DNA from 2 places in the Rahnella sp. CFA14(1/10) genome. Region 1 is predicted to be linked to the other one. Evidence: predicted binding sites of a transcription regulator. Region 1 holds the regulator's gene; the other holds the start of a gene.
What was found. Region 1 encodes ArgR, which controls arginine synthesis, uptake and breakdown. Its sites were predicted from a motif close to ANTGAATAAAAATACANT; they were not measured.
Positions count from the first base shown of each region.

Region 2: argC (N-acetyl-gamma-glutamyl-phosphate reductase) is a predicted target of ArgR. The motif match lies at 2,005-2,022, and genes of this name have one in related genera.

Region 1 is NZ_SEWS01000007.1:253,437-258,267, forward strand. It holds gene EVX52_RS15785 (helix-turn-helix transcriptional regulator) at 378-650, shown strand; gene mdh (malate dehydrogenase) at 695-1,633, opposite strand; gene argR (transcriptional regulator ArgR) at 2,097-2,567, shown strand; gene yhcN (peroxide/acid stress response protein YhcN) at 3,000-3,263, shown strand; gene yhcN (peroxide/acid stress response protein YhcN) at 3,465-3,728, shown strand; gene mpl (UDP-N-acetylmuramate:L-alanyl-gamma-D-glutamyl-meso-diaminopimelate ligase) at 4,037-4,831, opposite strand, start outside.
Region 2 is NZ_SEWS01000014.1:12,962-17,792, reverse strand. It holds gene ppc (phosphoenolpyruvate carboxylase) at 1-501, opposite strand, end outside; gene argE (acetylornithine deacetylase) at 807-1,958, opposite strand; gene argC (N-acetyl-gamma-glutamyl-phosphate reductase) at 2,097-3,101, shown strand; gene argB (acetylglutamate kinase) at 3,233-4,006, shown strand; gene argH (argininosuccinate lyase) at 4,111-4,831, shown strand, end outside.

The sequences.
Region 1 (4,831 bases):
TAGATTATTTAAAAAAATCATATAGAACAAATGGATACATTAAACTAGAGATAAAAAAAACCCTCCTGAAATATAATAAAACCCTCTGAATTTTTATCTTTCATCAACGTAAAAAATGAATTAGATCAAAAAAAGAACACATCAGTTACGTTTTCATTTTAATGTTATTCAATGTAAATATTATAAACCGATACAAATCACAAAAAGCAAAAGGAATTTACTTGTTTGTCTAAATCAAAATAAGAATGTATTTTCTAAATAAGTAAAATAATGGATTTTAGGAAACATTGATATGGTTGATATAATGAGTGCACTCAGTATTGAAATCTATGTTTAATAAAATATTTATTGAAAGTCATTTTCAGAAGGAAAATATCATGACGACAAGGAATGAAGACTGGCATCAGGCAGATATTATTGCAGCACTGAGAAAGAAGGGCACCACACTCGCAGCAGTATCACGATCAGCAGGCCTGAGCTCTTCGACACTTTCTAATGCATTATCACGGCCGTGGCCAAAAGGAGAATTGCTTATCGCTGGTGCTTTGGGTGTCCATCCCTCGCTGATCTGGCCTAGCCGGTATTTTGATCCCAAAACCTCACAAATCATCGAACGCCGTTGCCGTCCGACCCATGAAACACCGCGTTAAGAAAAGCAAAAGCCGCCAGTTAACCCGGCGGCTTTGTTCAATGATCACTTATTAATAAACTGTTCACCGAGCTCAATATCTTTGCGAAGAATATCCAGCATAGAATCCAGCGATTGTTGTTCAAACGCACTGAGCTGACCGACATCGATAAGTTCTGCAATACCATTTTTGCCTAACAGAACGGGTTGTGCGAAAAATCGGGCATGATCGCCTTTACCTTCCACATAAGCACATTCCACCACATTATTTTCACCCTGCATCGCCCGTACCAGTGAAAGTCCGAAGCGTGCAGCCGCCTGCCCCATCGAAAGCGTCGCAGATCCGCCACCGGCTTTAGCTTCCACCACTTCAGTCCCGGCATTCTGAATACGTTGAGTCAGAGAAGCAATCTCGCTTTCAGTGAAAGAGATATCAGGGATCTGGGACAATAAAGGCAGAATCGTCACACCAGAGTGGCCGCCGATAACCGGCACTTCGATATCTTCCGGTGGCTTACCCTTCAGTTCAGCCACGAAAGTATTGGAGCGGATGGTATCCAGGGTCGTTACGCCAAACAGTTTGTTTTTGTCGTAGACACCAGCATTTTTCAATACTTCCGCAGCAATCGCGACTGTGGTATTTACCGGGTTAGTAATGATGCCGATGCAGGCTTTCGGGCAGGTACTGGCAACTTGTTGGATCAGATTGCGCACAATCCCGGCATTCACATTAAACAGATCTGAACGATCCATACCCGGTTTACGTGCCACCCCCGCAGAAATCAGGACGATGTCGGCTCCTTCCAGAGCGGGTTTAGCATCTTCACCACAGAAACCTTTAATTTTAACCGCGGTAGGGATATGGCTGAGATCGACGGCGACACCCGGAGTGACCGGTGCGATATCATATAATGAGAGTTCGGAACCGGAAGGTAGCTGGGTCTTGAGCAGAAGCGCGAGGGCCTGACCGATACCACCCGCAGCACCTAGAACTGCAACTTTCATCCTATACTCCTTTTTTATCATTAACTTATAAGTGTCGTGGAATTAATTGGGTGTGACCTTAATCACTTACGCCGTTAAAAACAATCGCTTACCTGCAGAGAATCTGAGGTGGGTCGTTTAGAAAGTAAAAAAACACCTCCTGGTCGACCTTTTCCGCTTTTAATCACTTTTTATCGGAAAGCTTCATCATTAAAAGTAGCACCACAAAATAGGCCAGGTTAATAAATGGTTAAATTCGGTCCAATGTGAGAGCTGAATCGAGATCATGAGAGTAAACTCTTGTGCAATACAGCTCAGCCGTAATGCAAAATTTTGGCATATTCATGAAATCATCGTGGGGAATTCGTCACTTACATTCCTTGTCGCAAGCTTAATTAATGATTTTTGCAGTTAACCTCTGTTGCATAAAAATTCAATTATCTGCATAATCAGCCCCACTATGATTCAGAGAACAGGGTGCAAAATGCGTAATCCTGCTAAACAGGAAGATTTGATCAAAGCCTTCAAAGCGCTGTTGAAGGAAGAGAAATTCAGTTCTCAGGGCGAGATTGTTGTCGCTCTTCAGGATGATGGTTTCGAAAATATCAATCAGTCAAAAGTCTCAAGGATGCTGACAAAATTTGGTGCCGTCAGAACCCGTAATGCGAAGATGGAAATGGTGTACTGCCTGCCTGCTGAGATTGGCGTGCCGACAACGACCAGCCCTCTGAAAAATCTGGTGCTGGATATCGATTATAACGATGCCGTTGTGGTGATCCGAACCAGCCCGGGAGCCGCACAACTGATCGCGCGTTTACTTGACTCCCTGGGGAAATCCGAAGGGATCCTCGGAACCATTGCCGGCGATGATACGATCTTCACGACACCGGCCCGTGGATTTAGCGTCAAACAATTACACGATGCGATTCTTAGTTTGTTTGAGCAAGAGCTATAGGGCTGCAACATTTTGCTCCTTTTGACGCCCTCATTCTGTGCCTGAGGTCAGAAGATCACTCCCTCTGACCTCATTCAATACACTTCCCTTCATTGATTACTGCCTTTGCGTTTATCAAAACAGCCGCCCGCACACCCCCATTTCGGTTAAATTCCGTCACATAAAGTTTTCCAGTATGTGATTCACAGCAAAAATAAGCACAAATAGTCAAATTCATTCAACTTATTGATTTTACGAAAAATTAACCTAAAAAGACCATTTTTTACTCTTTTTTTATGCTTTTTTGTTATTAAAAATACAAATAGTTGACATATAACAACCTAAATTACTATTAGCTCGCTATTAATTTATGACGTGACTAGATGTATACTCATTTCCGTGGTGTGAAGCACCAGTTGTTAGAAACATAATAAAATCGACGAGGTCAAAATCATGAAAGTTAAAACTACTATCGCAACATTAAGCATTCTCTCTGCATTGTCATTTGGTGTTTTTGCAGCACAACCTGTTACGCAAGAACAAGCTTCAACAATGCAGCCAACAGGCATGATCAGCGTCAGTGGCGTAGCCGGCGCCCCATCAGATATCCGTCAGGCGCTGTCAGATAAAGCCGATACCAAAGGTGCTAAAGCATTCCGGGTTATCGAAGTTCGTGAGGAAGGTAACTACCACGCGACCGCAGAAATTTACCAATAAGTTCAGGTAAAAGAAGCGAAGGGGCCTGAATGACTCAGGCCCGCGCAATGCGCACTAAGAAGGATTTGTCACTGCACCATCTACGTTCCCGCACGCTTTACGTGCTCCTGAACCCGATATTACAGCCCTGATAAATCCAAACCTCAATTGACGTTGCTCTCTGATGAAAAGCACCAACGTCTGTATATTCAGGAAAATATCATGAAAATTATTACCACTATTGCCGCACTTAGCCTGTTGTCTGCTGTTTCTTTTGCTACCTCTGCCGCGCAGCTTGTCACAAACCAGCAAGCAGAAAATCTGCGACCTATGGGCACGATTAGCGTCAGTGGCGTCAACGGCGTGCCAATGGATATCCGCCAGCAGTTGTCTGATAAAGCTGAAAGCAAAGGCGCGAAATCTTTCCGTGTGATCGAGGCTTATAACAACGGCGCTTATCACGCGACAGCAGAAATCTATCAATAAGATTTCTGAGTTTCTCACTGAGATAAAACCACTGTTTGAGTATTTATTGAATTAGCGTTACCGGGTTTCAACAGCCACAAACCAGTGATAATGAGCGCTGTTGAGGCTGGAAAGAGAGTTGACACTGCCACTGCCTGACTCTCTTGCTAACGATACCCTCGTCGTCCTGTCCGACGACACCCTTTGGCCCTCAACTTTTCGAGGGCTTTTTTTTTGCCCGTTAATGACTTGAATGACTTGCTCCGGCCACTCACAGACATAAAAAAAGCACAGCGGCTGCTGTGCTTAACTCTCATAATGCGCCAGGATTATTGCTCCGGGACGGTTTTCGCTTTAACAGCCAGTGCCGCTAACAGCTTTTCATGTATGCCACCAAATCCGCCATTGCTCATGACCAGAATATGATCGCCAGGCTGCGAGGCCTTAATCACCATATCCACCAGAGAATCGACATCTGCACTCCAGTGAGCTGGCTGAATACAATGTTCAGCCACTTCGGCCACCTGCCAGGGAATGTGCTGTGGCTGTAAAAGGAAAACTTCATCAGCACGGCCCAGCGAAGGTGCCAGTTCATTTTTACTCATGCCCATTTTCATGGTATTTGAACGGGGCTCCAGCACCGCCAGAATACGCGCAGTTCCGCCGACTTTGCTGCGCAATGCAGCAAGCGTCGCCAGTATAGCCGTCGGATGGTGAGCAAAATCGTCGTACACACAGACGTTATTTTCTACGCCGCGCAATTCAAGGCGACGGCGGGCATTAATGAAATCGCCAAGTGCCCTGCAGGCATCTTCCGGCTTCACACCCACATGGCGTGCAGCAGCAATCGCCATCAGACCGTTATGCATGTTGTGCTCGCCAACCAAACTCCAGTTCACCTGCCCGACGGCTTCGCCATGCAGATAAACCTCGAAAGTGCTGGAATCCGGCGTCAGTTTTTTCGCATCCCATACACAATTTTCGGCATCACCGACAAATTCCTGCTCACTCCAGCACCCCATTGCCATCACTTGTTTCAGCGGCGTGTCGTGCTCAGGCAGAATGATTTTCCCCTTGCCTGGCACCAGACGTACAAGATGGTGGAACTGTTTCTGAATCGCTTT
Region 2 (4,831 bases), on a different contig from region 1:
ATCGGCCAGATCGTTATGGTCGAGCTGCTTGAGGCAGTTATTCACTTCGACCAGTTTGTGGATCAGTGTGCGGCGGGCAATTTCTGTCGGGTGCGCGGTCAGTACCAGTTCAATAGAAAGCTGGTCGACAGCATCACGCAGCTGTTGTTCTGAGAGATTTTTGGATTTCAGGCGATCGAACAATTGTGCCAGGGCTTCAGGATTACTGGCCGCTTCGCCATGTGGCGAAATGCTGTGATATTGTTCAGCCACGTTGGCTAAATTCAGAAACTGGCTAAAAGCACGGGCAACAGGCAGCAGCTCATCATTGGAGAGATTTTGCAACGTTGACAGTAATTCTTGTCGATCCGCGTCGTTTCCGGCACGGGAGGATTTCGACAGCTTACGGATTTTCTCAACACGATCCAGGATATGCTCTCCCAACGTATCTTTGATCGTGTCGCCTAGCAATTTACCTAAGGTACTGACATTACTTCGCATTGCGGAATATTGTTCGTTCATATTACCTCTGACCCGTTCTCTCGTTTAATTTTTATATTCTGTAAATAACTTTCACCCGTCAGGCATTCTTGCCCCGTTCACCCTGCCAACCTGGCCATACTTTTAAATGCAGCACTTGTTTTAACCCAAAAACCCCTCATCACTCACGTGAAAAATGGTCTTTTTGGCCATGTCGCTGAAATTTAATTACAACCGCGACGATATCAGTTTGGCTAATCCTGCTTTTGTTCAATAGCAACGTTGTACAGTATCAAAGGGCGCCCGTAAGCGCCCTGTTTGTTTCTTCATCAGTGCGTCATTCAGTATCAGTGATAGCAGAAATGATGAACGACCTGAGAAATCAGCTCGCGAGTCGGTTTAATGAACGCCATATCAATATATTCATCTGGCTGATGCGCCTGATCGATAGAACCCGGTCCGAGTACCAGTGTCGGACACAGTTCCTGAATAAACGGTGCCTCGGTGCAGTAGTTAACAATTTCTGTTTCCACACCCAGCAGTTTTTCGACTACCTGTACCAGCGGGTGATCCGGCGGACATTCATAACCCGGGATGGGCGGGTGCAGTTCTTCAATCTCAATACGTCCCGGCCAGCGTTCACTGACCGGGGCCAGCGCTTCGTTCAGCAGACCGTCAATCTCAGTCAGCGTCAGACCCGGCAGCGGGCGGATATCCATATGCATTTCGCAGCACGCGCAAATGCGGTTTGGCGCATCGCCGCCGTTGATATAACCAAAGTTCATGGTCGGGTACGGGATCACGAAACCACTGTGGTTGTAACGGCTTTTCAGCGTATTGCGCAGCGTCATTAAATGGGTAATCGATTCGTGCATCAGTTCAATAGCGTTCACGCCGCGGGACGGATCACTGGAGTGGCCGGACTGACCGGTGATACGAATAGCATTTGACAGATGTCCCTTGTGTGCACGAACCGGCTTGAGCGAAGTAGGTTCACCGATGATGGCGCAGTCAGGGCGGATCTTTGCGTTTTTGGAAAAATAGCTGGCACCGGCCATCGTGGTTTCTTCATCCGCAGTCGCCAAAATATACAGCGGTTTAGTCAGTTTAGTCAGATCAACATCGCGCAGTGAATCGAGGATAAAGGCGAAGAAACCTTTCATGTCGGCAGTCCCTAAACCATAGAGCTTATTTTCATGCTCGGTCAGGGTGAAAGGATCACGTGTCCAGCGGCCATCATCGAACGGAACGGTATCGGTATGGCCTGCCAGCAGTAAACCACCCGCGCCTTCGCCAGTACTGGCTAACATATTGAATTTATGCCGTGTTCCTGGAACGGGTTGCACTTCGACTTTGAAGCCTAAATCACCGAACCAGCCTGCCAGTAAATTGATTAACGTTTCATTGCTCTGGTCCAGTGCAGCATCTGTCGCGCTGATGGAAGGGGTGGCGATTAACGCCCGGTAGAGCTCAATAAAAGGAGGTAATTTCATCTTCACTGTTGACAGCCTTTAGTTAGGGTAGTATTCATATTCATGCAATAATTGTGAATAAAAATACAATAAGCCAGCGCGTAAGGAAACCGGAAAAAAATTCATCCGGCCCCTACCCCAAAATTGAGAAGGTGAACAAGCCCTATGTTGAATACGCTGATTGTTGGTGCCACAGGTTATGCCGGAGCTGAACTCGCTGCTTACCTGAATCGCCACCCACAGATGAACATAACCGGTTTAACGGTTTCAGCGCAAAGTGCAGATGCAGGAAAATTACTTTCTGATTTGCATCCTCAATTAAAAGGCATCGTCGATTTGCCTGTTTTGCCTCTGACTGATGTGGCTGAAGCAGCGAAAGGTGTCGATGTTGTTTTTCTGGCGACAGCGCATGAAGTCAGCCACGATTTAGCGCCACAGTTTCTGGCGGCTGGCTGCGTGGTGTTTGACCTGTCCGGTGCTTTCCGCGTCAGCAAACCTGAGTTTTACACTGAATTCTACGGCTTTGAGCATCAGCATCTCGAACTGCTCGATCAGGCTGTATACGGTCTGGCCGAATGGCAGGCTGACAAATTAAAAGACGCACAGCTGATTGCTGTTCCGGGCTGTTACCCGACCGCGTCACAGCTGGCGCTCAAACCCCTTATCGACAATGGTTTGCTTAATGACAGCCAGTGGCCGGTCATCAATGCCACCAGCGGTGTCAGCGGCGCTGGCCGTAAAGCGACACTCGGCAACAGTTTCTGCGAAGTCAGTCTTCAGCCTTACAAACTCTTCAGCCACCGTCATCAGCCAGAAATTGCCGAACATCTTGGCGTGCCGGTGATTTTCACGCCGCATTTGGGCAATTTTCCGCGCGGTATTCTGGCGACTATCACCTGCCGTCTGAACGCGGGTGTGACGGAGCAGGACGTGGCGGAAGCCTTCCATAATGCGTATCACGATAAACCGCTGGTGCGTTTGTACACCAAAGGCGTCCCGGCGCTGAAAGATGTGGTCGGTCTGCCATTCTGCGATATCGGTTTTGCGGTGAAAGGTGAACATCTGATTGTGGTAGCGACGGAAGATAACGTGCTCAAAGGCGCGTCTGCTCAGGCAGTTCAGTGCATGAATATCCGTTTCGGCTTCCCGGAAACACAATCATTGCTTTAACCAGCCGTCAGATTGACTGTAAACAGAAAACAACCGCCCCTGAGCGTTTATTCAGACGCGCAGGGGTGTTAGATTAAATTAAACGTATTGTTATTAATTAACATTCTCAACCGGTCGGGGCGCGAACAGCTATGAATCCGTTAGTCATCAAGTTAGGTGGTGTGTTGCTGGACAATGAAGAAGCACTTGAGCGGCTGTTCATGGCAATAGTGGCTTATCGCCAGGAATATCACCGCCCGCTGGTTATTGTTCATGGTGGTGGCTGCCTGGTTGACGAGCTGATGAAAAAGCTGAATCTGCCTGTCGTGAAAAAAGCCGGTCTGCGCGTGACACCGGCTGATCAGATTGACATTATCACGGGTGCACTCGCCGGCAGCGCGAACAAAACTCTGTTGGCGTGGGCGGTCAAAAATCACATCAACGCGGTTGGCCTGTCTCTGGCTGACGGCGGCACCGTCAGCGTTACGCAACTGGATGCATCACTGGGCTTCGTCGGTAAAGCCGAAGCGGGTGATCCGGCGCTGATTAACACATTGCATGGCGCAGGCTACCTGCCGATTGTCAGTTCTATTGGCATCACCGCAACCGGTGAGCTGATGAATGTTAACGCCGATCAGGCAGCAACTGCACTGGCGGCCACGCTGGGCGCGGATCTGATCCTGCTGTCTGATGTCAGCGGAATTCTTGATGGCAAAGGCCAGCGTATTCCGGAAATGAGTGCAGAGAAAGCCGAACAGCTTATCGGGCAGGGTATTATCACCGATGGCATGATCGTCAAAGTTAACGCTGCGCTGGACGCTGCACGTTCTCTCGGACGTCCTGTGGATATCGCCAGCTGGCGTCACGCTGAGCAATTACCCGCACTGTTTAATGGCGTTGCGATCGGAACACGCATTCTGGGGTAATTCACCTCCCGGCAGGTTTAAATCTGACGCGCATTCGGTACACACTTTTGTCAGGGCGCAGCCATATTGCGCCCTTTTGCATAAAAAATTTCAGGAGCAGGAAAATGGCACTTTGGGGCGGACGTTTTACTCAGGCAGCAGATCAGCGGTTTAAAGAACTGAATGACTCACTGCGTTTCGATTACCGGCTGGCGGAGCAGGATATTGTGGGCTCGGTAGCCTGGTCCAAAGCGCTGGTGACTGTGAATGTATTAACCGCTGACGAACAGCTTCAGCTGGAAGACGCATTGACTGTGTTGCTGGAAGAAGTCCGTGCCAATCCCCGCGCTATTTTAGCCAGTGATGCCGAAGATATTCATAGCTGGGTTGAAGGCAAACTGATCGACAAAGTTGGCAATCTCGGTAAGAAATTGCACACCGGCCGCAGCCGTAACGATCAGGTCGCGACTGACATCAAACTGTGGTGTAAAACACAGGTGGTTGAACTGCGTGAGGCGCTGCATCATTTGCAGCAGGCGCTGGTCGCCACGGCCGAAGCTAATCAGGACGCCGTGATGCCGGGTTACACCCATCTGCAACGCGCCCAGCCGGTGACGTTTGCGCACTGGTGCATGGCGTATGTTGAAATGCTGGCGCGTGACGAAAGCCGCCTGAAAGACACGCTGGCTCGTCTGGACGTCAGTCCGCTGGGCTGTGGCGCACTGGCCGGTACTGCCTATCCGATGGATCGCGAACAACTGGCTGGCTGGTTAGGTTTCGCTTCTGCGACACGTAACAGCCTCGACAGTGTTTCTGATCGTGACCATGTTCTGGAGCTGCTTTCCA